Regions from separate parts of the Mesorhizobium sp. M0678 genome, predicted to be linked through region 1. Evidence: riboswitches for the same ligand, from Rfam matches in the RefSeq annotation. Region 1 holds a riboswitch; the other holds the start of a gene.
The links. A riboswitch is a leader RNA that binds a small molecule or an ion and turns the genes downstream of it on or off. The one in region 1 is predicted to bind thiamine pyrophosphate.
Positions count from the first base shown of each region.

Region 2: linked by a shared signal. The riboswitch ahead of thiB (thiamine ABC transporter substrate binding subunit) and the one ahead of thiC (phosphomethylpyrimidine synthase ThiC) in region 1 are both predicted to bind thiamine pyrophosphate.

Region 1 is NZ_JAMYPT010000029.1:15,906-30,256, forward strand. It holds gene NKI29_RS29815 (hypothetical protein) at 195-482, opposite strand; gene NKI29_RS29820 (hypothetical protein) at 1,033-1,485, shown strand; gene NKI29_RS29825 (MFS transporter) at 1,697-3,352, shown strand; gene NKI29_RS29830 (NAD(P)/FAD-dependent oxidoreductase) at 3,609-4,289, shown strand; gene NKI29_RS29835 (hypothetical protein) at 4,892-5,083, shown strand; gene hemN (oxygen-independent coproporphyrinogen III oxidase) at 5,260-6,621, opposite strand; gene NKI29_RS29845 (porin) at 7,627-8,784, shown strand; TPP riboswitch at 9,332-9,448, shown strand; gene thiC (phosphomethylpyrimidine synthase ThiC) at 9,553-11,397, shown strand; gene thiO (glycine oxidase ThiO) at 11,401-12,375, shown strand; gene thiS (sulfur carrier protein ThiS) at 12,378-12,575, shown strand; partial or broken gene NKI29_RS29865 (thiazole synthase) at 12,579-13,350, shown strand; gene NKI29_RS29870 (thiamine phosphate synthase) at 13,347-13,952, shown strand; gene NKI29_RS29875 (hydroxymethylpyrimidine/phosphomethylpyrimidine kinase) at 13,943-14,351, shown strand, end outside.
Region 2 is NZ_JAMYPT010000006.1:258,254-272,604, forward strand. It holds gene NKI29_RS14150 (ABC-F family ATP-binding cassette domain-containing protein) at 1-1,041, opposite strand, end outside; gene NKI29_RS14155 (thiamine diphosphokinase) at 1,057-1,701, opposite strand; TPP riboswitch at 1,829-1,943, shown strand; gene thiB (thiamine ABC transporter substrate binding subunit) at 1,987-3,000, shown strand; gene thiP (thiamine/thiamine pyrophosphate ABC transporter permease) at 3,252-4,871, shown strand; gene thiQ (thiamine ABC transporter ATP-binding protein) at 4,868-5,659, shown strand; gene NKI29_RS14175 (M48 family metalloprotease) at 5,914-7,383, shown strand; gene NKI29_RS14180 (RNA polymerase factor sigma-32) at 7,397-8,254, opposite strand; gene NKI29_RS14185 (amino acid ABC transporter substrate-binding protein) at 8,580-9,353, shown strand; gene NKI29_RS14190 (ABC transporter permease subunit) at 9,476-10,156, shown strand; gene NKI29_RS14195 (amino acid ABC transporter ATP-binding protein) at 10,153-10,923, shown strand; gene NKI29_RS14200 (CarD family transcriptional regulator) at 11,002-11,583, opposite strand; gene fdxA (ferredoxin FdxA) at 11,952-12,290, opposite strand; gene NKI29_RS14210 (RNA-binding S4 domain-containing protein) at 12,439-12,825, opposite strand; gene NKI29_RS14215 (helicase-related protein) at 12,838-14,351, opposite strand, start outside.

The DNA of each region.
Region 1 (14,351 bases):
CCCCAAGGGATCGGTCAGCAGGCTTCCAGATGAACTTTCTTCTCATGTGCATTCCTCCTCGACTCAAGGGCACTTGCCGTGCGGAGCCGAACACACGCAGTATGGAGATGATAACCCGATTGCGGCTTTCAAGTGTCCTCGCATCCCCCGAGGGCGCCACCTGATCTCTCGGGCAACCTTGTTCGGCGCCGCAGTTATTGAGGCGGCCGGCTTGGAAGCAGTTCCTTATGGCCCTCATGCATAAACCAGAGCACCCGTTTGAGGTGACTGCGAAGGGCCTTACGGGCGCGGATTGGCTCTTTGACCGGATCGATACCCAGTACATCCAGCGCCATCTCCTCTTCGCTGGCACTGTCGGCGCAAGCGTCCATGAGCTTCAAATAGAGCTCGAAATGCTTGTCATCATATGCGGTTAGGCTTTCCGACCAGGGGACTTCCGTTGCAATGGTTGGATCAGGCGTTGGGCGCGATCTGCTTTTCATCCATGTCTCGCTTTGGCGATGAACCAGGCCCCCGTTCCAATTCAGAATATCTCCATCTAGCGCACTTTCAACCGTTCTCGGCCTTCTTCGGACAGTGCCCAATCGTTGCATATGGTCGTGGGTTCCAAATTGGCGCGCGGCTGCTCGCGACCAATACATCCTCAACTTGGCGAGGCGATGTAACGCCCGGCTGAACCAGAATGGCGCGGGTATTGAGCATCGCCGATTGGATCGAACCTCTTATTTTAGCTTCGCGATAATCTTGTCTGGCTGCTTGCAAGCGTCCATCATGCCGCCGTACATACGCTTAAGGATCTCGCCCATCACCGTACGAGCAGCAAACATTTCCAAAATCGATCTTGCAACTTGAGGCTTTGCGTTACTGCATAGCTGCATTGCACAAAATGTGTTTGCGCATTGCACAACTTTTAGCCATTAAGCTTACAGCTGATGCACGCGATGGTTTCCTCCCATTCCATGGTATCAGCTGTTCCCCTCTGAAGGTTTTGACTTTACACCTAAAGGGCCTCGGTTTTCCGATGCCCTTTTTTTGGCGGTCGCCACGTCGTTAATGGAACGCGGCTCGATCGCCGGTTCAGCCATCAGGCTTTGGAACCCGTTCTGCCCGGCCGACCCCTCCCGACAACAGTCTGACCTTCGCCAGCCTTCTACGGGCAAGCGTTCGCGCCAAAAGTTCAAAGCCGCGTCCGTAACATTCGACGATGAAAGCCAATGTCATCAGGTCGAGCAGAAACTCGTCGATCGCATGTGTGAGCGCATCAGACTTTTGTCCGAACTGAAGGAGCAGGGCGCGCGCGTCTTCGATCGCGGCCTGGCAATCGTGTGCATCTATCAGGGAACTGATCCTGTCAAAGATCTGCAAGCGTCCTCACTTTTCGGAAGCCACACTCAGCATCGAACGCCGCTGATGAGTGAGTTTCCAACAAAAGAACAGGGTAACGTTTCGCGAAAAATCGCTCGGCAGCGCGTCGAACGAGCATGATGCCTCAAATGACATGTGAATTCCGGCTCACCAACATGTCGTCGAAGGCGAGTGAGCCGGCCCATGTCTGCGTCCCGGCCGCCAGACCACTGGTCAGGAGAAACTGTGGCCACATCGTCGGAGACAAATGGGTCCATCTATTCTTCCAGCCGCCACGGTTCAGCCTAGATTACATGGGAAGCGACAATAACGGAAAGCAAAGGATCGCAAAATGAGTAGGGTGGCTGGATCAAACGAAGATTTGGCTGCACCAACGACCTTTGGGCCACTTCTGCAGCCCACCTTTCGCTCGATCTGGCTCGCCACGCAGGTTTCAAGCCTCGGCTGGTTGATGCAGACTGTCGCCATCAGCTGGCTGATGGCAACGATCTCGACTTCCGATCTGATGGTTGCGTTGGTTCAGGCTTCATCGAACCTGCCCGCCTTCGTCTTGTCTGTCTTCGCCGGGGCTCTCGCTGACAATTTCAGCCGGCGCCGGGTCATGTTCGCCGGTCGGTGCCTTATGGTGACTGCCTCCGCGATGCTGACCGCATCGGTGGCGCTGGGCTTTGTCAGTCCGTGGATGATCCTCGGCTTCAGCTTCTTGATCGCAAGCGGCGGTGCTCTCAATGATCCGGCCTGGCAAGCGTCGGTTGGCGATATTGTGGATCGACGAGATGTTCCCGCTGCCGTCACCCTGCTTTCTGTTGGATTCAATACCGTCCGGACTGTGGGCCCGGCGCTCGGCGGCATTGTAGTTGCCTCGTTTGGCCTTATGGCGGCATTCGCGGTGACCACGCTCACCTATTTCGTACCCTTGGCCACTATTTGGCGCTGCAAGTGGAAGGTTCGTTCTTCCCCTCTTCCACGCGAGTCGATGAGGACGGCGATCTATGACGGGCTGCGCTTCACGGCGATGTCATCGGAAATCAAGGCCGCGATCGCGCGCGGAACCCTCTTTGGCTTGGCGAGCATCGCCATACTCGCGCTGCTGCCGGTGGTTGTCCGCGATCAGCTGGGAGGAGGCCCGCTCGCCTATGGCGCGCTCATGGCCGGCTTCGGGACCGGAGCCGTCTTCGCTGGCCTCTCCAACAGCCTGTTCAGACGGAGCTTGTCGCAGGAGCGGCTGATGAGGCTCTCCTGCGTCGCCTGCGCGGCGTGCTCACTTTCCCTGGCACTGACAACTTCGATCGGGGTGGCGGCAATTGCACTCGCTTTGGGCGGCGCGGGCTGGGTCACCGCCTGGTCAGGGGTCGGTGTGAGCGTGCAGCTGGCAAGCCCGCGCTGGGTCGTGGGGCGCACCATCTCGATCTACTATGCTTTGATAGATGGTGGCATCGCGCTCGGCAGCTGGGTGTGGGGCACGGTGGCCGAAAACCATTCGCTGGCCCTGGCGCTGGAGGGTTCCGCTGCCTCCCTGATGTTCGTCGCTGCAGCCGGCGTTCTGTTTCCTCTTCGCGAGCGCCGCGACTCAGAGCCCGATCCTCTGGAGGAATTCGATGCCCCGGCTGTCGCTCTCAATCTGAAGCCGAGAAGCGGCCCGATCGTGGTCAAGGTCGAATATCTGATAGCCGAGAGAAATCTCGAGGCTTTCCTCGACCTCATGCGGCAGCGGCGTCATGTACACAGCCGGGTCGGTGCTCGGAATTGGACGCTCCAGCGGAACTTGCAGAAGCCTATGCATTGGACGGAAACGTTCCGCACGCCGACCTGGACGGACTACCTTCGCCTCAATCATCGTCTGACGGAAGTGGACAAGGAACTGGACGAGCGTGTCTTCCAGTTGCACGCGGGAGAGGAAGCGCCTCAGATGACGCTTTCCATCGAGCGACCGACAAGCTCGGCCCGCAAGCCCGAGCACTCAGCTTTTCGCCATCCCCGTCATTGAAGCCCGGCCGGCACAGAAAACGCGATTCTTGTCTATCGCGCTGAAACCGGTGCGGGAGACGGACAATCCACCAAAATTCGATGATGGGTGGCAGAGAAGAACCCCAGGCTGAGAGTGCGACCGATCGGTCCCCACGGTGAAGCGGAGCCTGGGGCTACAGCGGCACGCGACTATTGCCGCGTGTCACCTTTTGAATTTAAAGTCTTCCTCAGTCCGCCTCGCTGATTCGGGCCAACGTTATCTTGAGGTTGGCATTTTGTCCCGCCAGCTCGCTGAGACGATCACGTTCGGCGGCGACCACATCCGGACTGGCGTTGGCAACGATGCACCCGCGCGGAGCGTGCTGTTGCTGGAAGCAGGAAGGCATGATCGGCCAAAGCCGGGAGAGGTGCTGCCGGCAGTAGCGAATGGGCTGCTGCGTCAGCTTGGTGTCTGGACGCCGTTCGCCGAGGCCGGCTTCGTTGAAAATCGTGCGCTTGTTTCGGTGTGGGCCAATGAAGTTCCCAGCGAGCGGCACGGCATGTTTTCCGCTCAAGGTGCCGGCTGGCAGCTCGACCGGACGCGATTCGACCGGCTGATGGTGCAGGCGGCCAAGGCGGCAGGTGTGGACACGCGGTTTGGCTCGGCCGTGGGTTCGGCAGTGCGCGACGATCAAGGCTGGCTGCTCAAGCTGGCCGATGAAGCTATCGTTGCCCGCGCCGTGGTTTTGGGCGACCGGTCGCAGTTGGAGGCTGGCGCGATGTTTCGGCGCCAAGCTCACCATGCACGGACATCTTGCCGCCTACACACGCTTTTTCGACCGCGCACCGGGCGATTGCAGCATGGTCGTCGAGGCGCGTCCCGAAGGCTGGTGGTACAGCGCCGACTTGCGCGTGCCTCACCGATCCGGATCTGGGCAGCGAACTGCGCAAAGCCGGACATTGGTACCGCGCTTTAGCCGCAACGCAGTCCATCGCGCCGCTCGTGCCGCCCAACGCAATCGAGACCGCCAGCATGATCAAGGCGGCGGGAACCGCAACGATCGATCCCGCCGCCGGTGACCGCTGGGTCGCGGCGGGCGACTGCCTGTTCTGTGCCGATCCACTGTCATCACGCGGGATCGTGCATGCACTCCGCTCAGGGATCCTGGCGGCCTACGCGGCATCGGACATGCTGGACGGGCGTGGCGATTCGCCTGCGCCCGCTATGCAAAATCGCCACACGCGGCTTTGCCGATTAGCTCCCGGCGCTGGCTGCCCACTATGCAGCCGCCGCGCGATGGGACACGCCTTTCTCGCAGTGGCGGCGCAGCCATGTCTTCCACGCGTCTAGCATCGAAGGAGGGAGGTCAGAGGTGGTCTCGGGACGGGGTGCTCGGCACTTATGAACCGACCGAGCGCCAGCGAGTGGTCGTCGGCGGGCTCGATGGCGGCATTAGGTCAGGGAACTCGGCCTCCATGATCATCTCCGATTTAATTCAAATTTGTCTGTATATATTGACGATTGCACTACCTTCACCTCGTAGACGGCAATGCGGGCGGGTAGAGAGGGTTCTATGATATGACAAGCGATTTTTCCGCCGCCCGAGTGCATTTAGATCGAGCGTATGACTACCTTTGTGGGGATGACCCGATGAGTCAAAGGGGCCGCGAAGCCTTGGACCTGCTAATTGAGGCGGTTGCCGTCGAAGAGTTCAAGCAGCCACGCCAAAGCGCTGAGGTGCTAAGGTTTCCGATCGGGCGCCGCTGCTGAGGTAATCTCCACGGCCGCCATGTAGCCTCGCGGGTGAGGCGCTCACGGCAGGGACTCGCCGCCCCGTGAGGGCCGGGAACGAACGCATTGGCAAACGGAAAGCCCACTTGCCAGACCAGCGCCCGGCCGGCGTGGCAAGTAGGCCGGCGGTTCCAAGCGGAGACATTGATGCCGGACTATGTCGTGCTTTGCATCGCATTAAGCTGCTGCGGGATATACATAACGCCATCCCTAAAAACATCGAATGCGGCAGCGACAGCGCGAATCCCAAAGCGATGCTCCCGCCGTACGCGGACAAAGCCGTTTTCGAAGTCCACTATCCCGTCCTTGGCCAGCATGGCCAAGCGCTCAGCCGAATCGCGAAGACGGATCGGATCAGATCCGTGGGCGACACAGATTGCCGGCACGTCAGCCTCGAAATCGCACATTAATCGCTCGATAATTGCGGCTCGCACGCGGTCGTCGTCTGTGAGGCGATGGCCCTTCGATGTAGCCAGTCGGCCAGCTGCGATGTGCTGGATGTAGGAATCCCGTGTAACTTCGTTTTGAACGTATCCCTGGCCGATGCGGCCGATAGCCGACGCGCCGAAACCGATCAGGGTTCTGCAGGTATCGGCCGAGTAGCCCAACGAGTTACGTCGCAGGCGACCTGTTTCCTGTGCCAGCGCGAGCTCGTCGTCCGGCAAGGCGAAATGGTCGAGCCCGATCTGTCGGTAGCCGGCGGCAATCAGCGTCACGGCGACAGCCGCATACTGTTCAGCGCGGGCAGCGCTGTCGGGAAGAAATTCCGCCTCGATGAGGCGCTGATTCTTTACTTGGGATGGGATGTGCGAGTAGCCGAACAAGGCAAGCCGGTCGGGGCGCATGGCGACCGCCGCCCTCACTGTTTCGACGCACGACTCCACCGTTTGACGCGGCAGGCCGTAGATGAGGTCGAAGTTGATGCGGCTTACTCTATGCCGGCGCAGCACTTCCACGGCAGCCGACGTCTGGGCCTCGCTCTGGATTCGGTTGATCGCTTTTTGAACAATGGGATCGAAGCTCTGTACGCCCAGGCTCGCGCGGTTCACGCCGGCCGCTCCCAAGCCTTCCGCCATCTCGGGCGTGAGCGTGCGTGGATCGATCTCGATGGCGACCGTAGCTGTTTTCGAGATGGCGAAGCGGCATCGCAGGAACTCCATCAGAGCGAGGAACTCGGCTGGTCCGATGAGAGACGGCGTTCCGCCGCCGAAATGTATGTCGCTCACGGGCAACGTCTTCGGCACTCGCTCCGAAACCAGACGGATCTCGTCACGCAGCGCCGCCAGATAGTTGAGGATGGGCGCATCACGGCGGGTGATGGTGGTTGGGAAGCCGCAATACCAGCAGGCTGATCGGCAGAACGGAACGTGCAGATAGAGTGACACCGGATCATCAGCCGGCAGGTTCCTGAGCCATTCCTCATAAGCCTCGGCGCCGACCGCCCCAGAGAACTCCGACACAGCCGGATAGATAGTGTACCAAGGCAGCCGGGCCTCTCGAAATTTCGTGGTCTGCAACGGTCACCGTCCCATGCTGATAACATCCAACCTTACCGCTGCGCTCGCCTGCGTCTTTGCGCTATGTCAGTCCGTTCCGCTTTGGGCTCGAAATTTTTTAGCAATGGGCGCCGTTCAGTCTTGGCTGGACAGCGATGGTCTGAGCGCACTCGATCAGCGACTGACGATGGTGTTCCCGCCGAAACCCTCACGCGCACCGTTTTGTTCGACGTCCCTTCCCTTCATCTGCGCGTGGGAGACTCTTCTGAGCGCAGATGCCGCATCCGATGAGACAATACGGTGTTGGGTCCAGACTTTGCACGCCAGCTAGCGCCGCCCATAATGATCTCTGCCGTCTCGATGAGCTCGTTGTGTGAATTGCTGGCAAGAAGCATTAGCTGTGCCGCGCCGCTTTCAGCACGAAAACCTGCTCGACGCGACCGTCAGGTCCGCCGCAATGCCAAGGCTGGCGCCTACCGACTCAGTGGTGCAAGGCTGCGGCGCGTGGTTATCGACCATCAGCTCGCCAAAGTGACGGCGTCGTACCGAGCGGTGGCCGCCGCATGATGCCTCAACGGCGGGGCTCAAGCAAACAATGCCGTCGCCATTAAGCCAAACTGTCCCGAAGCGAACAGACGAACCGTAGCCGAAACGTTTGCCGTTCGTGCTTGGGTGGATCCGCAAGGCAAAAGAACGGAAGCGCGAACCAAGGTCCGCCCGCATAGTTGAGCTTCAAGCCGCAGCTGGGTCGTCAGGGTGGCACGTCATTTGCAGTAGTACCCTTTGTGAGGCCCGCCGCGGAGGTGAAAAGGGTGATTGTACAAAAATGTTGTACGACCGCCTGGGAGTCATAACTACTTAATATATGTGACAACAAGTCTCAATCACATTCTAACTTCTCCTGAGCGTTAGCACGACAGGTGCAGCAACACTCCCAGAATTCAGCTTGATGCGCTATCAATCGTTTGCTTAGCAAAAATCATTTATCGGTCTCGATTCCTTTTACTATTTAGACGGAGATCAACAATGACCATTGGGAGCCTCCTCCTCGGCTCAACTGCGGCACTGATCGCCGTTTCCGACGCTCGCGCGGTGACCACCGTCGCCGAGCCTGACCCGACTGAGTACGTCAAGATCTGCGACGTCTACGGCTCGGGCTACGTCTACATTTCAGGCACCGAGGCCTGCCTGCGCATCGGCGGCTATGTTAGTTACGACGTCGGCTTGGGCCATGTCGGATTGTTTGACCACGCAAGAACCTCAGATGTGAGGACTGGTGAGGATCAGGGTACATGGCAAAACAATACGCGCTTCACACTGAAAGCTTGGACCGGCCAGGAGACCGAACTCGGCACGTTGAAGACCTACACCGAAACCCGCGTGGATTTCGGTAACCGCCACACGTCGGTTTCGGACAGTTCTCGGTCCTATGCCTTCAACGGAGACAGCATCTTGACTTTCGCCTGGATTCAGCTTGGTGGCCTCCGAGTTGGTAAGGACTGGTCGGCCTTCGACATGTTTATTGGCGGCGCGGGTGACGTACTCAACCAGACGCCGGTTCCGTACGGCGCTTTCGATACCAATGTGGTCCAGTACTACTTCGACGCCGGGAACGGCTTTTCGGCCGTGGTTTCGCTCGAAGAAGGCTCAGGCGTGGTCGGCACAATCGACAACTACGATCCGCACATAGTCGGCGGCTTGAAATACACACATGGCTGGGGAGCGATCACCGGCGTTGCTGGTTATGAAAGCAACTACGAATCGGTGGCCGCCAAGGTCCGTGTCGACATCAATGTCACCAACGAACTGTTGCTGTTCGGAATGTTCGGCTACGGTCCCAATGGCAAGCTCAACGACGACTCCATGAACGCGATCGACGCTCATGGTCGCGGCTTCTATAAGATTTGGGGCGGGAACTGGGCTTTCTGGGCTGGCGCCGCTTACGAGCTCAACGAGACAACTTCGTTCAACCTTCAGCTCTCCGGTGATCAGCTCAACAACCATGGTGTCGCTGCAAACGTCGCCTATGCGTTTCTTCCAGATTTCACAGTTACGGCGGAACTCGACTATGGCCGCTACGGCAACTTCGCCGTCGGCAAGGTGGACGCTTCCAACGTGACCTGGACCAACGCCAACAAGAAGAGCAGTGTCAGCGGAATCCTGCGTTTTGAACGCTCATTCTAATGGGATGAAAGGGTTGAGCTCCGAGATCCGGTTGAGCGGACCAATCCCGCAACACTCCAAGAGAACGTCGCATGAAGCTATACGAGATTGGAGCCTCGATCTCGGGGCCGGACGATGTTTCATATCAGATCTGGTCCGGATGATCGCGCAGGCGATATTCATCGCTCGATTATGTGTTTTGATCTGCAGCTCTTTCATTTCCTCATCCCTTCCGCCCGCTTGACGGACCCTGCCATCCAGCAGTACCCCGGCCAGGTTTTCCAAACTCGAAGGCCCAGTCGGGTCAGGACGTGTTCAACTTGTTGAGCGATTGTGGGGTGCGGCCCGACGCACTTGAAATCGCAAATGGATCGCCTCCGTTCAGCCATCCCCGCGGAAATTCGGGCGCGAGAAAACAAGCTCCAGAGCATAAGCGAGGCTGATCGAGGAACAGACGATTCTCAGGCGACGCTCCATCCGATCTTGCGCCTGGCCGAGACGATCGCCCGACGATCACCGCCGCGGCCCGAATGCGCTTGACAAGATAGCGCTCGCCCGTTCAACCTGAAGCATTCACCAGGGGAGTCCCGGCAAGGGGCTGAGATACTGCTGGCTTTCGCGGCGCAGTGACCCGTTGAACCTGATCCAGTTCATACTGGCGTAGGGACGGTGCAAGCGCTTTGCGGGAGTTTATGCCCGAGGTCCTGTTTCGGCAGGTCGACAGAAGCGTCTTTTCATCCTTCCGGCACAGAACTGGGTCTCCAATGCAACGAGCAAAGGAGCCTCAAGATGAATGCCCTCACCCCCGCCGTCTCGACGGGATCGCTGCCCGCCTCCCGCAAGATTCACAAGCCCGGCACCATCCACCCGCACATCAAAGTGCCGATGCGCGAAATCTCTGTTCACCCGACGGCGGGCGAACCGCCCGTCACCGTCTACGATCCGTCCGGCCCCTATACCGACCCGACTGTCGAAACCAGCATCGACAAGGGCCTCGCCCGACTTCGCCACGAATGGATTGCGGCGCGCGGCGATATCGAGGCCTATGACGGCCGCCCTGTCCGGCCGGAAGACAATGGATTCGTGGCGGGCGAGCGCCTGACGCCGGAATTTCCCGCGCGCCACCGGCCGCTCAGGGCCAAGGCAGGTAAGGCGGTGACCCAGCTTGCGTATGCGCGCGCCGGCATCATCACGCCCGAAATGGAGTTCGTCGCCATCCGCGAGAACCTCGGCCGCGAGATCCTGCACGGCAAGCTTGAGCGCGACGGCGAGGCTTTCGGCGCGACACTGCCCGATTTCGTCACGCCGGAATTCGTCCGCGACGAAGTGGCGCGCGGACGGGCAATCATTCCCGCCAACATCAATCATCCTGAGAGCGAGCCGATGATCATCGGTCGCAATTTCCTGGTCAAGATCAACGCCAACATCGGCAACTCCGCCGTCACATCGTCAATGGCCGAAGAGGTCGAAAAAATGGTCTGGGCGATCCGCTGGAGCGCCGATACGGTGATGGATTTGTCGACCGGGCGCAACATCCACAACATCCGCGAGTGGATCGTGCGCAATGCGCCGGTGCCGATCGGCACTGTGCCGCTCTACCAGGCGCTCGAAAAGGTTGGCGGCATTGCCGAGGATCTGACCTGGGAGGTGTACCGCGACACACTGATCGAACAGGCCGAACAGGGCGTCGACTATTTCACCATCCATGCCGGCGTGCGGCTGCACTACATCCCGCTGACCGTCGACCGGGTCACGGGTATCGTCTCGCGCGGCGGCTCGATCATGGCAAAATGGTGCCTGCACCATCACCGGGAAAGCTTCCTCTACGAGCATTTTGCGGAGATCTGCGACATCTGCCGCGCCTATGACGTGTCCTTTTCGCTGGGCGACGGCCTTCGTCCCGGCTCGATCGCCGACGCCAACGACGCGGCGCAATTCGCCGAGTTGGAGACGCTCGGCGAGCTGACGAAGATCGCCTGGGCGAAGGATTGCCAGGTGATGATCGAGGGGCCCGGCCACGTGCCGATGCACAAGATCAAGCAGAACATGGAAAAGCAGCTCGCTGTCTGCGGCGAGGCGCCGTTCTATACGCTGGGACCGCTGACGACCGATATCGCGCCGGGCTACGACCACATCACCTCCGGCATCGGCGCGGCAATGATCGGTTGGTTCGGCACCGCCATGCTCTGCTACGTCACGCCGAAGGAACATCTCGGCCTTCCCGATCGCAACGATGTCAAGATTGGCGTGATCACTTACAAGATCGCCGCCCATGCCGCCGATCTGGCGAAGGGTCATCCGGCGGCTAAACTCAGGGATGATGCCCTTTCGCGCGCGCGCTTCGAGTTTCGTTGGGAAGATCAGTTCAACCTGTCGCTCGACCCCGCAACCGCGCGCTCCTTCCACGACGAGACGTTGCCGAAGGAGGCGCACAAGCTGGCGCATTTCTGCTCGATGTGCGGGCCGAAATTCTGCTCCATGCGCATCTCCCACGACATTCGGGCCACGGCGCAGAAGGAAGGCATGGCGGCGATGGCCGAGAAATATCGCGCAGGCGGCGATCTTTATATGCCGGTGGAGACGCCCGAGGTAGAAAAACAGGCCTCAGTGCAGGAAGATCAGGGGGCGCGCTGAGCCATGCGCCGCATTCTTGTCAAAGGCGCCGGTGTGGCAGGCCTCACCGTCGCCCATGAATTGGCCGCGCGGGGTGCATCCGTCACGGTTGCTGAAATTCGCAGCCAGATCGGCGGCAATGCCTCCTGGCTCGCCGGCGGCATGCTCGCCCCTTGGTGCGAACGCGAAAGCGCCGAGGAGGCGGTCGTCACTTTCGGCAACGTTGCGGCCGACTGGTGGGAAAGGGCGCTGCCCGGGCTGGTGACGAGGGCCGGCACTCTCGTCGTCGCCCATACGCGCGATGCCTTCGAGCTTGCCCGTTTTGCAGCTCGTACGCGCAACTATGAGTGGGTTGACGAAAAGGCGGTTGCCGCCCTCGAGCCCGATCTTGCCGGCCGCTTTCATCAGGGCCTGTTTTTTGGCGGCGAAGCTCATCTCGATCCCCGTCGGGCTCTCGAAGCCCTCGCCGGCAAACTGCGTGCGATGGGCGTCGTCTTCCTTTTTGAGACGGGTGAGGTTGGCCTTTCCGGCTTTGATCAGGTGATCGACTGCACGGGCATCGCGCGGGCCGACGACGATTTACGCGGCATGCGCGGTGAAATGCTGATCCTCCACACGCGTGATGTCTCGCTCGCGCGGCCAGTGCGTCTCATGCATCCGCGTCATCCGATCTATATCGTGCCGCGAGCCGATCATCACTTCATGGTCGGCGCGACCATGATCGAAAGTGACCATGACGGACCGATCACCGCCCGTTCGCTGATGGAGCTCCTCAATGCGGCCTATGCACTCCATCCGGCGTTCGGTGAGGCCGAAATCGTTGAGACGGGAGTGGGCGTGCGCCCTGCCTATCCCCACAATCTGCCGCGGGTGAAGCGCTGGAAGGACGGCACGATCACGATTAACGGCCTTTACCGGCACGGTTTCCTGCTTTCACCGGCCATGGCCGAGCAGGCTACCAGCCTTGTCTTCAACTCATCTGCCGACCAGGGAGCCTGAAAATGAAGCTGATCGTCAACGGCGAAGCGCTTGAAGCCAAGGCAACGACGCTCGACGCTCTTTTGAAGGAGATTGACTATGAGGGCGGCTGGCTCGCCACCGCGCTCAACGGCGACGTAGTGCCCGCGGCCGAACGGGCGGAATTCCGCTTGAGCGAGGGCGACCGGATCGAAATCCTGTCACCCATGCAGGGAGGCTAGCCGATGTTCGATCTTCTCGGGGCAAAGCTTGCCTCACGCCTGCTTCTCGGAACCGCCCAGTATCCTTCGCCGGCCATCCTTGCCGATGCAGTGAAGGCGTCTGGCACTTCGGTGGTGACGGTATCGCTGCGCCGTGAAATGGCCGGCGGCAGGGCCGGCGAGAAATTCTGGTCGCTGATCCGCTCGCTCGGCGTGAGCGTCCTGCCCAATACCGCCGGCTGCCACTCCGTGAAGGAAGCCGTGACGACCGCGAAGATGGCGCGCGAGGTCTTCGGCACGTCCTGGATCAAGCTCGAAGTGATCGGCAACCACGACACGCTGCAGCCGGACGTGTTCGGCCTGGTCGAAGCCGCGCGTCCTTTGCGAAGACGGCTTTTTGGTGTTCCCCTATACCACCGACGATCTCGTCGTCGCCGAGCGGTTGCTGGAGGCGGGCTGCAAGGTGCTGATGCCGTGGTGTGCGCCGATCGGCTCGGCGGTCGGACCGGTCAACATCATGGCGCTGCGCTCGATGCGCGGATATTTCCCCGACATTCCGTTGATCGTGGATGCGGGGCTCGGACGGCCATCGCACGCAGCAACCGTAATGGAACTCGGCTTCGACGCTGTGCTCCTGAACACGGCGGTCGCCAAGGCGGCCGATCCGGTCGGCATGGCGCGCGCTTTCAGCAAGGCGGTCGACGCCGGTCGCGAAGCCTATGGTTCGGGACTGCTCGAGCCGCGCGACGTCGCCGTGCCATCGACGCCGACAATCGGCAGGGCGGTTTTTTCATGAAGCTCGATCCCTTCTACCTGATCGTCGACAGTGCCGCCTGGATCGAACGGCTGGTGCCGCTCGGCGTTAGGCTGGTCCAGCTCCGCATCAAGAACATGGACGAGAACGAGTTGCGCGCGGAAATCCGCCGCGCGAACGGCGTCTGCGCGGTCCATGGTTGCCAACTGATCGTCAACGACTATTGGCGCACGGCAATCGAGGAAGGCTGCGACTTCGTTCATCTCGGCCAGGAGGATTTGGCTGCGGCCGACCTGCTGGCGATTAAGTACGGCGGATTGAAGCTCGGACTTTCGACCCACGATCACACCGAACTGGAAACGGCGCTGGCGGCCGAGCCGGACTATGTGGCGCTGGGTCCTATTTATCCGACGAGCCTCAAGAAGATGAAATGGCCGCCGCAAGGGCTTGAACGGCTCAGTGAGTGGAAACGACGGGTCGCGCCGATCCCGCTGGTCGCCATCGGTGGCCTCAACCCCGACCGGCTCGACGGCGTATTCGAGGCTGGGGCAGACAGTGCCGCGGTGGTCACCGACGTCACGCTGCATCCTGACCCTGAAGCGCGCACCAGAGAGTGGATAAAAGAGACCGCCCGATGGCGCTGAGGCAGGAATCGCATGTACTTGTCGTCGGCGGATCGGACTCCAGTGGGGGTGCCGGAATCGCGCGCGATATCGAGACGCTCTCCTCCATGGGCGTGCGCAGCTGCCTTGCCGTCACTGCGGTGACGGTGCAAACACACGACATCGTCACGGACATCCTTCATCTGCAACCCGGTCTGGTGGCCGATCAGATGCGTGCAGCGCTGCAGGCCAACAAGCTGGCGGCCGTCAAGATCGGCATGCTCGCAACGGCTGAGATCGTCGCTGCGGTTGCCGCTGTGCTGCGCGAAAATCCGCGCATACCGGCAGTCCTCGATCCGGTGCTGGCTTCCACGTCGGGCCGAGCGCTTCTTGAAGCAAGCGCCATCCCCATCATGAAGCAGCATCTGATGCCACTTTGCC
Region 2 (14,351 bases), on a different contig from region 1:
GATCTCCAGATTGGTGCCGAGCCGCACCGTGCCTGCGTCCGGCTTCAATTCGCCGGTCAGCATCTTCAACAGCGTCGTCTTGCCGGCGCCGTTCGGCCCGACCAGGCCGACGCGATCGCCGCGCTGGATGCGGGTCGAGAATCCCTTGACCACGGTCAGATCGCCAAAGCTCTTCTCGATGTTCTTGGCTTCGATCACCAGTTTGCCGGATTCGGCGGCGTCGCTGGCTGTCATCGTCGCCGCACCCTCGGCGCCGCGATGACCACGAAAGCGCTGGCGCATGGTCTGCAATTCACCGAGCCGGCGCATGTTGCGCTTGCGCCTTGCCGTCACGCCATAGCGCAGCCAGTGCTCCTCGCGCACGATCTGGCGACCGAGCTTGTGCTGCTCGCGCTCTTCCTCCTCCAGCACCGTGTCGCGCCATTCCTCGAAATAGCCAAAGCCCTTGTCGAGACGGCGGGTCTGGCCGCGGTCGAGCCAGATTGTGGCGCGTGACACGCGCTCGAGAAAACGGCGGTCATGCGAGATGACGACCAGTGCCGAGGAGGTGCGGGCAAGCTCCTCCTCCAGCCATTCGATGACCGAAAGGTCAAGATGATTGGTCGGCTCATCGAGGAGGAGAATGTCGGGCTCCGGCGCCATGACGCGGGCGAGGGCGGCGCGCCGCGCCTCGCCGCCGGAGAGGTCGTTCGGCCGTTCCTCGCCGGTCAGGCCGAGATGCTCCATCAGATAGGTGGCGCGGTAGGGATCGTCGGCCGGCCCGAGCCCCGCCTCGACATAGGCGCGGACAGTCGCAAAGCCGTCCATGTCGGGCATTTGCGGCAAGTAGCGCACGGTCGCCGAAGGCTGGCGGAAGACTTCGCCGTCCTGCGGTTCGATCAGCCCGGCGGCTATCTTGAGGAGCGTCGACTTGCCAGAGCCGTTGCGGCCGACCAGGGCGATCTTGTCACCAACTGAGGCCGTCAGGGCGGCACCGTCGAGCAGCGGCGTGCCGCCAAATGTCAGCTTTATCCCGTCGAGATTGAGAAGCGGCGGCGCCATGTCAGCTTTCTGGGCTCAGCTTTCCGGAAGAGGGTAGGGATGCGCGAGCAGCAGCGCGCGGCCGCTGGCCAGCGCGATTTCCAACCGGCCCCTGACCTCGTTGGAAATGGTCAGCGACGAGCCGAACGCAACCTCGACATGGTCGAGCGGCCATTTGGCGCCGGTGACTGTCAGGCCGGCGAGATCCGAAAAGCCGAGCACCGAAAACAGCGTGCCGTCGACATAGTCGAAGCCAGTCTTTCCAGGCAGCAAAGGAATGCCTTCCTGTGCGCCGCTGGTCAAAAGCACTTCCGTTCCGCCTTCCGCCAGCCGGACGCTTAGCGCCAGATGCAGGAAGATGTGGTCGGTACGTTTGCCGCCGAAGGCGCCTGCGAGCACAAGGCTGGTCGCACCACGTTCGAGTGCGGCGGCGATAGCGAGTTCACCGTCGGTCTTGTCTTTTTCGGCGGGAAACACCTGCCGTGGCACGGCGGCCAGATCCTCCGGCAACTCGGCAGGCACCGAATCGAAATCGCCGACCCAGAGTTCCGGCCTCAGGCCCAGCATGCGGGCATGGCCGATGCCGGCATCGGCGGCGATGACGCGCGAGCCTTCGACCTGGCGGTCGAGCAGCGGCGTGCGGATGAGATCGCCGCCAAGCAGGATGGTGAATGTGCTCATATCTCGTGGCCCTTACCAGCCCTGCCCCGGAAACGGAAGATGAAACGGCAGACGAAACGGAAGGCTGGGCTTTGGATGCCCGGCAAACTTCCGCTTGCGCAGCACTTCGGCCGGGCCTATGTGTCGAAACGCTCTAACGGGGTGCCGGACGCGATCTTCGCGGACCGGCTGAGAGGCAAGACTGCCAACCCGCTGAACCTGATCCGGTTTGTACCGGCGGAGGGATTAGACGTTTCGGACAGCCCGACGCCTCAATTCCTTTCAACGCGAACGAAGGAGGCGCCGATGCGCAGTTTTTTCCACTCTCTTGTCTCAATTGTCCTGCTTGCGGCATCCGCGCTCGCCCTGCCAGGGCAGGCATCGGCACAGGATAGACTGACGGTCTATACCTATGAAAGCTTCACCGCCGATTGGGGTCCGGGACCGGCGGTGAAGAAGGCCTTCGAGGCCGAATGCAGTTGCGTCGTCGAATTCGTCTCGGTCGCCGACGGCGTGGCGCTGCTCAATCGTGTGAAGCTGGAAGGCGCCGCGACCAAGGCCGATATCGTACTTGGCCTCGATACCAACGTAACCGCCGACGCCAAGGCAACCGGCCTGTTTTCGCCGCACGGCGCCGTGTCGGGCGTCAGTGTGCCGGGCGGCTGGAGCGACGATATTTTCGTGCCGTTCGACTATGGCTATTTCGCCGTCGTCTACGATACCGAAAAACTGAAGAGCCCGCCGAAGAGCCTCAGGGAATTGGTCGAGGGCGATGCCGGAGAGAAGATCGTCATCCAGGATCCGCGCACCTCGACGCCGGGCCTTGGCCTGCTGCTGTGGGTCAAGTCGGTCTACGGCGACAAGGCGCCGGAAGCCTGGGCCAAACTCAAGGCGAAGGTGCTGACGGTAACGCCGGGCTGGAGCGAGGCCTACGGCCTGTTCACCAAGGGCGAGGCGCCGATGGTGCTGTCCTACACCACCTCGCCGGCCTACCACATGGTCGCCGAAAACACCGAGCGCTACCAGGCGGCGTCCTTCGAGGAGGGCGAATATCTGCAGATCGAGGTTGCGGGGATCACCACCAAGGGTGCGAAGAACCCGCTGGCAGAAAAGTTCATTGCCTTCATGACCGGACCGAAGTTCCAGGATGTCATTCCCGAAACCAACTGGATGTTCCCGGCCGGCAAAACCGACAAGCCGCTCAACCCGGCGTTCGATAAGCTGGTCAAGCCGACCAAGACCTTGCTGTTCAGCCCGGAAGACGTCGCCGCAAATCGCAAGGCCTGGGTCGACGAGTGGCTGGCGGTGATGAGCAAGTAGGGCTCAAGCCTCGTCGGATGTTTGCGCCAAGCCACCCCCCTCTGGCCTGCCGGCCATCTCCCCCTCAAGGGGGGAGATCGGCAGCTTTGTCGCCTCTCCTCATCCTGCCACTTGTGAGATTGGCGAAGGCGGCTGAGTGCGCAATCTCCCCCCTTGAGGGGGAGATGGCCGGCAGGCCAGAGAGGGGTGGGCTCGGCCATTGTCAGGTATTTCCTTCGATCAACACCTGTCGTAGTGTCGGGTAGCGCGACATGCGTACGCGTCATCCGGCCGATCCCCGCGTCACTGCCGGCATCGTCGCGCTCGCCGCCATCGCGCTGCTGATCGGCGGTGCATTCGCCGGGCTCGTCGTCGAAGCCACACGCGACCTGTCCGGCGCCGCCTCCGCTTTCGATTCCTATCTCTTGCGCGTCGTCCGTTTCACGCTCTGGCAGGCTCTGCTGTCGACCCTGCTCTCCGTTGCACCGGCGCTGTTCGTCGCGCGTGCCCTGTCGCGGCATCCACGTTTTTTCGGGCGAGGCTTCATCCTCCAGCTTTTCGCCGTGCCGCTGGCGCTGCCGGCCATTGTTGCCGCACTCGGTGTCTTGGCGCTCTATGGCCGCGCCGGCTATTTTGCCGGCACGCTGGGCGCGCTAGGCGGCCAGAGCTGGCCCGGCATCTATGGCCTGTCGGGCATACTCGTCGCCCATGTCTTCTTCAACCTGCCGCTGGCGACGCGGCTGTTCCTGGAGGCGTTGCAGACCGTGCCGGCCGACCAATGGCGGCTGGCGAGCCAGCTTGGCATGGGCGCTGCGCCGGCCTTCCGGCTGATCGAATGGCCGCCGCTGCGTGCGGCCTTGCCCGGCGTTGCAGGGCTCGTTTTCATGCTGTGCATCACCTCCTTCACCATCGTGCTTACGCTCGGCGGCGGACCCAGCGCGACGACGCTCGAGGTTGCCATCTACCAGGCGCTGCGTTTCGACTTCGACCCGGCGCGGGCTGTGACGCTGACCCTGCTGCAGATTGCCCTGACCTTCGTCGTCGTGCTGGCCTTGACGCGGCTCGGCGCCAATATGGTAGGGGATGCCAATCTGCCGGTGGCGCCGCGCCGGTATTTTTCAGCCGGTGCGGCCGAGACCGTGCTGAACGCATTGGCGATCGGGCTGGCACTGCTGTTTGTCGCCGGGCCGATGGCGGCCACGTTGGCAGCCGGGCTTGGCGCCGATCTCGGCCGCCTGGCCGGCGAGAGCGCGGTGCGGCAAGCGACGGCGACCAGTGCCGTGCTCTCCCTCCTATCGGCGCTGCTCTCTGTGGCGTTGTCGCTGTCGCTGGTCATGGCGCGCCGGGCGCTGGCGCTCACCCGGCGGACAGGCCGGCGGACACTGCTCGAACATCTGGCCGACACCGGTGCGGGGTTCGTCCTGGTGGTGCCGCCCATCGTCATCGGCGCCGGCTGGTTCCTGCTCTTGCGCACCGTCAGCGATGTCTTTGCGATCGCCCCTGTCATGGTCGTTGCGGTCAATGCGGTGATGGCGATGCCGTTCGCCATCCGCGCCATCCGCCCTGCCTATGACGCGTCGAGCGAACGCCACGAACGGCTCTGCGCACAGCTTGGTATCTCGGGCTGGAACCGGTTGCGGCTGGTCGACTGGCCGTCGCTGCGGCGGCCGCTCGCCACCGGCTTCGCTTTCGCCATGGCGCTGTCGCTTGGCGATCTCGGCGTCATTGCGCTGTTCGGCAGCGATTCCGTGCAGACCTTGCCCTATCTGCTGCTGGCGCGCATGGGCAGTTACCGCACTGAGGATGCCGCCGGCCTGGCGCTGCTGCTCGGCCTTGTCTGCCTGGCGCTGGTGTTGGCCGCGGACTGGCTGGGAAGGGGCGAGAAATCATGATGCCGACCAGCCCGGAACGGTCCATTTCGGTGGAAAAAGGCGCGGCCGTACGACTCGATAATGTCTCGTTCAGCTATGGTGAAACGCCGCTTATATTCGATGTCGATTTCCCGGCGTCGGAAATCACCGCCATTATGGGGCCGAGCGGTTCGGGAAAGTCGACGCTGCTCAATCTGGTGGCCGGCTTCGAGACGCCGCGGTCGGGCCGCGTGCTGATCGGCGGCGCCGACGTCAGCACTGCGCCGCCATCAGCGCGGCCGGTATCGATGGTGTTCCAGGAAAACAACCTGTTTGCCCATCTTTCCCTCGAGCAGAATGTCGGGCTCGGCCGCTCGCCTTCGCTCAGGCTGAGCGAGGCTGACCGCGCCGCAATCGCCGCAGCGCTGAAGCGCGTCGGCCTTGCCGGCAAGGAAAGCCGGCTGCCGCGCGAACTCTCGGGCGGCGAGCGGCAGCGCGTCGCGCTCGCCCGCGTCCTGGTGCGCGACCGGCCGGTGCTGTTGCTCGACGAGCCGTTCGCTTCGCTCGGACCGGCACTGCGCGACGACATGCTCGACCTGGTGGCCGACGTCCATTCGGAGCAGCGCATGACGGTGCTATTCGTCACGCACCAGCCGGACGATGCGCGCCGTATCGGCCAAAACATGGTTTTCCTGGATGGTGGCACGGTTGCCGCGACGGGCACCGCGGCCGATTTTTTCGTCGGGGCTGGACCGGAGGCATTCCGACGCTATATCGGCTCGGGTCCCTTTGCGGCTGGATCACGAGATGTTGCCCGGAAGCGGACATAATTTATGGTCAAACCGGCGGAAGGCGAAGCGGCGCTTGCTTGCCATGGTCGAGGTAGTGTGGCTAGGTCCGCCAGGAGCTGGTCCGGCCTAGACCGTGATTTGCCCTTGCTGCCTCGTATCTGTCGGACGCACGAAGGACGCCGTAGCACTTGATTTTGCGCGTGATGCTTTCCGGAAATCGCGCCCGATTTTCGCGGTCACGTGCCAGGACTTGAAAGGACGCCGATCTGCCGACCGGCATCGACAATCGGAGGGTGAAACCGCTGGCGCGCTTTCTGGCGCTGGCCGGTCTTGCCGTGGCGCTGGCAAGCTGCCAGATGTTCACGCCTCCCGACGTGCAGGAATCGGGCTTCCAGCCCTCCGACAAGCCGATCACGGTCGACAATGTCGCCGCCAACGGCAAGCTCGCTCAACTGGCGAAGGCGCAGCACCCGCGCATCCTCGCCACCTATGGCGGCGAGTATTCCGACCCCAAGCTCGAGCGCATGGTGGCCAAGATCGTCGGCAGACTGACCGTGGTGTCGGCCAACCCAACCCAGACCTACCGCATCACCATCCTCAACTCGCCCAACGTCAATGCCTTCGCGCTGCCGGGCGGCTATCTCTACATCACCCGCGGGCTGCTGGCGCTGGCCAACGATTCCGCCGAGCTTGCCGCCGTCATCGCGCATGAGATGGGCCACGTTACGGCCAACCACGGCCTGCAGCGCCAGCAGCTGGAAGCCGAGGAGGGGTTGGCGACCAAGGTCGTTTCGGATGTGCTCGGCGACAACCCGACGGCCAAGGCGGCGCTGATCCGCGGCAAGCTGAGGCTGGCCCAGTTCTCGCGCAATCAGGAGCTGGAGGCCGACGCCATCGGCATCAAGTCGATCGGCGAAGCCGGTTTCGATCCCTACGCCGCCGGCCGCTTCCTGCAGTCGATGTCGGCCTATACCGATTTCCGCTCGATCAGCGGCGCCACCGACGCCAGCCTCGACTTCCTGGCGACGCACCCCAACACGCCGCAGCGTATCGACCTCGCGCAGCGCCACGCCCGCCAGTTCGGCGCGCCCGGTGTCGGGTCGCGCGACCGCGATTCATTTCTTGCCGGCGTAGACGGGCTACTTTACGGCGACACGCCGGAGGAAGGCTATGTGCGCGGCGAAACCTTCCTGCACCCTGGCCTCGGCGTGTCGTTCTCGGTGCCCAACGGCTTCGTCATCGACAATTCGGCGGCGGCGGTGACGGCGACCGGCCCGGGCGACATGGCGATCCGCTTCGACGGCGTTTCGATCGACAAGAACCGCTCGCTGACCGACTACATCCGCAGCGGCTGGGTTGCCGGCCTCGACGACAGCAGCGTGCGCCAGGAGACGATCAACGGCAACGAAGCGGCAACCGCGCATGCCGGCGCCGACGGCTGGCAATTCGACATTGCGGTGATCCGCGCCGGCGGCCAGGTCTACCGCTTGCTGACCGCGGCACCGTCGGCCAGCACCTCGCTGAGCACGGTGGCGCGCTCGGTCAGCGGCTCGTTCCGCATCCTGAGTGCTGCCGAGAAGGCGGCGTTGAAGCCACTGCGTATCCGCATCGTCACGGTGCAGCCCGGCCAGACAATGGGCTCCCTGGCCGCACAGATGGTCGGCGTCGACCGCAAGCTGGATTTGTTCAGGGTGCTCAACGCGCTGTCGCCGGGTGCCGCGGTTTCGGCCGGCGACAAGGTCAAGATCGTCACCGACAAATAGCAGCCGACGCAATTCAGGCTGCGAGAAATTCCGGGTTCTGCTTTACCAGCGCCGCCTTGAGCTTTTCCATGGCGCGCGCCTCGATCTGGCGGACACGTTCCTTGGAGATGCCGAGCGTCTCGCCGAGCGCTTCGAGCGTCGCGCCCTCGTCGCTCAGCCGGCGCTCCTCGATAATCCTGAGCTCGCGCGCATTGAGAGCGCCGAGTGCCGTCTTCAGCCACACCGAGCGGCGTTCGACGTCGATCGTATCGCCGACGACCTCATCGGGCAGCGGGTCATCCGAAACCAGGAACTCCATCCGCTCGGTTGCGCCCGCATCGTCGGCTAGCGGCGTGTTGAGCGAGCTGTCCGGCGCCGAAAGGCGGGAATCCATCATCGCCACATCGGCCTCCGATACCCCGAGAGCCGCCGACACTTCGCGGTAGAGCGTGGCATTCGACATCTGCTCGGCGCCGTTTGCCAGGCGGGCGCGCAGACGCCGCAGGTTGAAGAACAGCGCCTTTTGCGCCGAGCTAGTGCCGCCGCGCACGATCGACCAGTTGCGCAGGATATAGTCCTGCATCGAGGCGCGAATCCACCAAGTCGCGTAGGTCGAGAACCGGACCTCGCGCTCGGGCTCGAAACGGGCCGCTGCCTCCAGCAGCCCGACATGGCCTTCCTGGATCAGGTCGCCCAGCGGAAGGCCGTAGTGGCGAAACCGCGACGCCATGGAAATGACCAACCGCATATGCGCGACGGTGATGCGGTGCAGCGCGTGCTGGTCATTGTTTTCCTTCCAGCGCAGCGCCAGGAGATGCTCTTCGTCACGTTCCAGATAAGGGGCTTTCATCGCCGCGCGAACCATGGTCCGTCCTGCACTGTCTTCCATCATGCCGCGCTCCTGCTCCAGGCGTTGCGGTGCGATCGAATCGTGAGTTGGCGCCGATGGTTGAAATGGCGGCGCCGCGCCCTACAACAGCGAAGAACGTGCCATGCGGGGGAATGTTCCCCCGGACTGTCATGTCGATTGCGCTGTTCCAGGCGATTCGCCACCGGCCTTGACTCAGCCGGATGGCGCCCGGAGATGCTGGTTGAGAATTGGATTTCAAGGGCGCGAGATTTTTGAAATTTAGTTTCTTATTCTGGCATCGCGCATCTGTCATTTTCCGGCACTCGCAATGACGCCGGACATCGGCCGAGGACGGGATCACAGAAAAATGAAATGGCTCAAATCGCTCATCATCGCCGGAACGCTGCAGGTTCTGGCCATCGCCGCCGGTCACGCCGGCGCCAATCTCGACCAGATCAAGCAGTCCGGCGTCTTCAAGGTCGGCACGGAAGGAACCTATGCGCCCTTCACCTATCATGATGCTTCCGGCGCGCTGGTTGGCTTCGACGTCGAGATCGCGCGGGCCATCGCCGAGCGCCTCGGCGTCAAAGCCCAGTTCCTCGAAGGCAAATGGGACGGGCTGATCGCCGGTCTCGATGCCAACCGCTACGATGCCGTCATCAACGAGGTCGGCATCACCGAGGCGCGCAAGGCCAAATATGATTTCTCCGATCCTTACATCGCCTCCAAGGCGGTGCTGATCGTGCGCGGCGACAACACCGACATCAAGGGTTTCGCCGATCTCAAGGGCAAGAAGGCGGCGCAGTCGCTGACCTCGAATTTCGGCAAGCTGGCTGAAACCAACGGCGCCGAGCTCGTCGGCACCGACGGCTTCGACCAGTCGATCCAGCTGCTTCTTACCGGCCGCGCCGACGCCACCATCAACGACAGCCTGTCCTTCCTCGACTTCAAGAAGCACAAGCCCGACGCCAATGTGAAGATTGCCGCGCAGGAAGAAAACGCCGACTATTCCGGCGTCATCGTACGCAAGGGCGATCCGGAACTGGTGGCCGCCATCAATAAGGCGCTGGCCGACATCAAGGCCGACGGCACCTACCAGAAAATCGCCGACACCTATTTCGGCCAGGACGTTTCGAAGTAAAACGGCTTTCTCGTGTGGGCCGAACGCCGGCCCGCGTCGTTCATATCGCGGCGAGCTGTCTTTTGACGGCCCGCCGCTTTCGCGTGATATGAGCGACGGCAATCTGGCAAGGAGGAGCCTTCGTGCCGCACTGGCTGCAATTGATGCTGGAATCCCTGCCTACGCTGCTGTGGGCTGCACTGATCTTCACCGTGCCGTTGACGCTGCTGTCGTTTGCATTCGGTCTTGTCCTAGGCCTGGTTGTGGCGCTTGTCCGGCTGTTCGGTCCCAAACCGCTGGTCGCCGTGGTCCGCTTCTACGTCTGGATATTCCGCGGCACGCCGCTTCTCGTGCAACTGTTCCTTATCTTCTACGGCCTGCCATCGGTCGGCATCCTGCTCGACGCCTTTCCGGCAGCACTGATCGGCTTCACCTTGAACATCGGTGCTTATTCGTCGGAAATCATCCGCGCCGTCATCGGTTCGGTGCCCAAGGGCCAGTGGGAAGCGGCCTATTCGATCGGCATGACCTGGGCCCAGGCAATGCGGCGCACCATTCTTCCACAGGCGGGGCGCGTCGCCGTGCCGCCGCTGTCCAACACCTTCATCTCGCTGGTCAAGGACACTTCGCTCGCCGCCGCCATCACCGTGCCGGAGATGTTCCAGGCAGCGCAGCGCGTCGTCGCCACCACCTATGAGCCGCTGATCCTCTATGTCGAGGCAGCGGCCCTCTATCTGGTCATGAGCTCCGTGCTGTCGGCCTTGCAGGCGCGGCTGGAAACGCGGCTCAACCGTTATGGCGGCTTCCTGGAGGCGCGCGCATGATCGGCCTCACCAACATCGAAAAGCGTTTCGGCGACAATTTGGTGCTGAAGGGCGTCACCGTCACCATCGAGGAAGGCAGCGTCACGGCGCTTGTCGGGCCGTCGGGCGGAGGGAAGAGCACGCTTTTGCGCTGCATCAACCTGCTCGAGCTGCCGACTTCAGGCACGGTACGGATCGGCGACGATGCACTCGAATTCCACCCCGGCGGCAGGGTCTCGACCAGGGATATCCAGCGACTGCGGCTGCAGACCGGCATGGTGTTCCAGAATTTCCAGTTGTTTCCGCATCGCACCGCGATCGAGAACATCATGGAGGGGCTGGTGACGGTGCTGAAATGGCCCAAGGAAAGGGCGCGCGAACGGGCGCTGGCCCTGCTCGAAAAGGTCGGCATGGCGCACAAGGCCGACGCCTGGCCGGCGACGCTGTCAGGTGGCCAGCAGCAGCGCGTGGCGATTGCCCGGGCGCTGGCGCCTTCGCCGAAGGTCCTGCTCTGCGACGAGCCGACCTCGGCACTCGATCCGGAACTGGCGCAGGAGGTGGTCGACGTGCTCGGCAAGCTCGCCAGCGAGGGCACGACCATGGTGATGGCGACGCATGACCTGCGGCTCGCCTCCAAGATCGCGCGGGAAGTGGTGTTCCTCGATGCCGGCAACATCGTCGAACAAGGCCCGGCCGCGGTGCTGTTCAGCAACCCGGAACGCCAGCGGACCAAGCGGTTCATTGCCACGCTGAAGCACGAGGCGGAAAGGGAGGGCGGCGAAGGTTAGATATGCCCGTCGCCGGTCAGCTAAGACAAAAAAACCCGGCGCAAGGCCGGGTTTTTCTGAATTCGAAAGCAAAAAAGCTCAGGCGGCTTCTTCCTGCTCGGCTTCCTCGTTGTCGGCCTTGGCGCCGCGCTTCGGGCCCTTGTTGAGGTTCACCTCGATGAGGCGCACCGCTTCGGTCTCCGACATGCGGTTGACGGCCGCGATCTCGCGGGCCATGCGGTCAAGCGCCGCCTCGTAGAGCTGGCGCTCGGAATAGGACTGCTCCGGCTGGTTATCGGCGCGGTAAAGGTCGCGCACCACTTCCGAGATCGAGATCAGATCGCCGGAGTTGATCTTGGCATCATATTCCTGGGCGCGGCGTGACCACATGGTGCGCTTGACGCGGGCGCGGCCCTGCACGACCTTCAGCGCGCGCTCGACATAATCCTCTTCCGACAGCTTGCGCATGCCGATCGAGGTCGCCTTGGCGACCGGCACCTTGAGGCGCATCTTGTCCTTCTGGAAGTCGATGACGAACAGCTCCAGCTTGTGGCCCGCGACTTCCTGCTCATCGATCGAGACGATCTGGCCGACACCATGCGCCGGATAGACGATGTACTCGCCGGTCTTGAAACCGTGGCGCGCTGCGGTGGACTTCTTCTGCGGGGTGATCGTTGCCATTACGCCCTGAACTCCTTGTTGTGGTACCGGCATCGTGCCGGCCCGAACTCGTGCGACCGGGGTGACCGGTCCTTAGCCACACAACGATGAACTCACCGGAAAGGCCAGGACCGGCAAATCGCAACATTGCGACCGCCTGCCCCAGATCGCTCTGGTCCGGATTGAGAAATTCACCTTTCAGTGATTTGGGGCGTTTGCGCCATAAATCGACGTTGTGTCACCGGCATGTTTGGTTGATATAACACAAAAAGTCGGAAGAATCAAGGTTTTGCTGCACGCGCGAAGGCCACGCGCCGTCGCCGCCTGTCAAGGCAGTTAATGTATCACGTCTGTTACGCGGCGTCAGGCCGCCGCAGCCGGCAGGCTCGTCAGTCGCCTTCGCCGGGCTCGGCGGAGAAATATTTCTCGAACTTGCCAGTTTCGCCATCGAAATTTTTAGCGTCGGCCGGCGGCTCCTTCTTGGCGGTGATGTTGGGCCATTTGTCGGCATATTCGGTGTTGATCTGCAGCCATTTGTCGAGGCCCGACTCGGTGTCGGGCTTGATCGCGTCGGCCGGGCATTCCGGTTCACAGACGCCGCAATCGATGCACTCGTCCGGGTGGATGACGAGCATGTTCTCACCTTCGTAGAAGCAGTCGACCGGACAGACCTCGATGCAGTCCATGTATTTGCATTTTATGCAATTGTCGGTCACGACATAGGTCATTGGTCGGCTCCGGGACGTCCCATTTTATTGGGCTTTTTTGGTGAGGTAACGCCTTTGTCCGCTGGTGGCAAGGGCGGCCCCTGCCAGCGGTGCCGCGGTTTCCGGAATGGAATTCCGGAAGGCCGGCAAAGCGGGCGTTCGACCTTGCTCAATCGTCGCCGAGCAGGTGGTCGGTCTGGCGGCGTTCCTTCTTCGTCGGGCGACCGCTGCCGGCCTCGCGCAACGGCGGCACCGCATCCGGAAGCGCCTCGCCCTTGGGCGCGGGGGGCGGCGACATGTCCTCGTAGAGTAGGCGGGCCTCTTCGGCCGGGCCACGCCGTACGCCGGTGCCAAGGACTTTCCAGACGAAGATCCGCCGCTCCAGCGTGATGGTCAAAACGTCGCCCGGCCGGACCGTATCGGAGGCCTGCGCTGCTTTGTCGCGATTGATGCGGACGCGTCCGGCGACGACCAGCTTGGCTGCCAGCGTGCGCGATTTTACCGCGCGCGAGAAGAACAGCCACTTGTCGATGCGCTGGCGGGCATCAGTGACCATTGGACGAGCAGCCTACTTCTTCAGCTGGTCGCGCAACGCGGCGAGCTTGGCGAAGGGCGAGTCCGGATCGAAGCGGACCGGGCGTTCCTCACGCGGCTTTGGCTGGAAGGCGGGCTTTGCGCCTTGGGCGCCGCCTTTGCCGTCCTGTCGGCCAGCCTTCCAGTCGGGCCGGTTTTCGCGCCGGTCCGGGCGTTCACCTTGCGGCTTGCCGGCGCGCTGTTCTGCCGCCTCGCCTTGCGGCCTGGGCTTGAACTTGCTGCGATCGAAGCGCGGCTTGCCGGCGCCGTCGCGCTGGTCGTGGCGCCCCTGACGGGCGGGCCGGTCGCCCGGCGTCGGTTGCCCGCCGGCATCTGCCGGCGCATCGCTGCGGCTGTCCGGCCCAGCTTGACCATTGCGCGCGCGATTGTCCCGATGATTGTCCCGGGGGCGGTTGTCATGCTGGCGATGACGCGGGCGCTGGTCGAAACGACCCTGCCGCCATAACAGGACAGGTTTTGGCTCCTCCGCTTCTGGAGCAGCTTCGCCGGAGACGGCTTCCGCCGTCGCTGCAGGTTCGGCCGGCGATGCTTCCGTAGTGTCGGAAACCGGCGGTTCTGCCGATGCCGCAGCCTCAGTTTCCGCCCCAAGTTCCGCCCTTGGCTCGGCCGCTGGTTCCGCAGGCGCTTCAGCAGTCGCCTCCGCGGCGGGCCGGGTCTCTTGCGTGACTTCTGCCGCAGCTTCAGGGGCTGGAGCTTCCGCGACAGGCTCTGCCGTCGCTTCGGTCACAGCTTCGGCCGCCGCCTCCGCAACAGGAGCCGCATCCGACACAGGTTCCGAAGCCTCCGCCGGCGGCTCTGCCGCGGCAGATGCTTCCGCCATCCTCGCCTGCTCGACTCGCGCAGCCTCTTCCGCCGCCTGCTTTGCAGCGGCAGCTTCACGCGCGGCATTGTCCTGTGCTTCGAGCCGCGCCTTGACCTCGGCCGCCGGTTTGGCATCGGCGCGATAGCCGAGTCCCTTCAGGATTTCTTCCATGTCGTCGGCGGTGGCGCCGAGAATCGACATCATCGGCGGCGTCACCATGAAGGACTGACCGTCATAGGCGCCGTCGGGGCGAGGGCCGAGGCCCGGCTTCCAGTTGGTCGCCGGCCGGATCAGGTCGGCCAGCCGTTCGAGAATATCGACGCGTACAGCACGCCGGCCAAGATTGCGGTAGCCGGCAAGCTTGTAGAAGGTCTTGTCGAAGGTCGGATCGATGACCACCGAGGTGCGGCCGGAGGCCAGTGCGTGAACGACATCGCCGAAGCCGGGCTTGTCCTTGCCGTCGTTTCTCAGCGCCCACAGCAGCGTTATCAGCCCCGCCGGCGCCGGTTTGATCAGCGCCGGCACGAAGACATGGTAGGCGCCGAAGCGCACTCCGAGACGGCGAAGCGCCGCGCGGCCTTCCTGGTCGAGGGATTTCATCTCGTCGGCGATGTCGCGACGGTTGATGAGGCCGAAATGCTCGACGAGCTGGAAAGCAATGCCGCGGCCGATGCCGGTGATCTGCT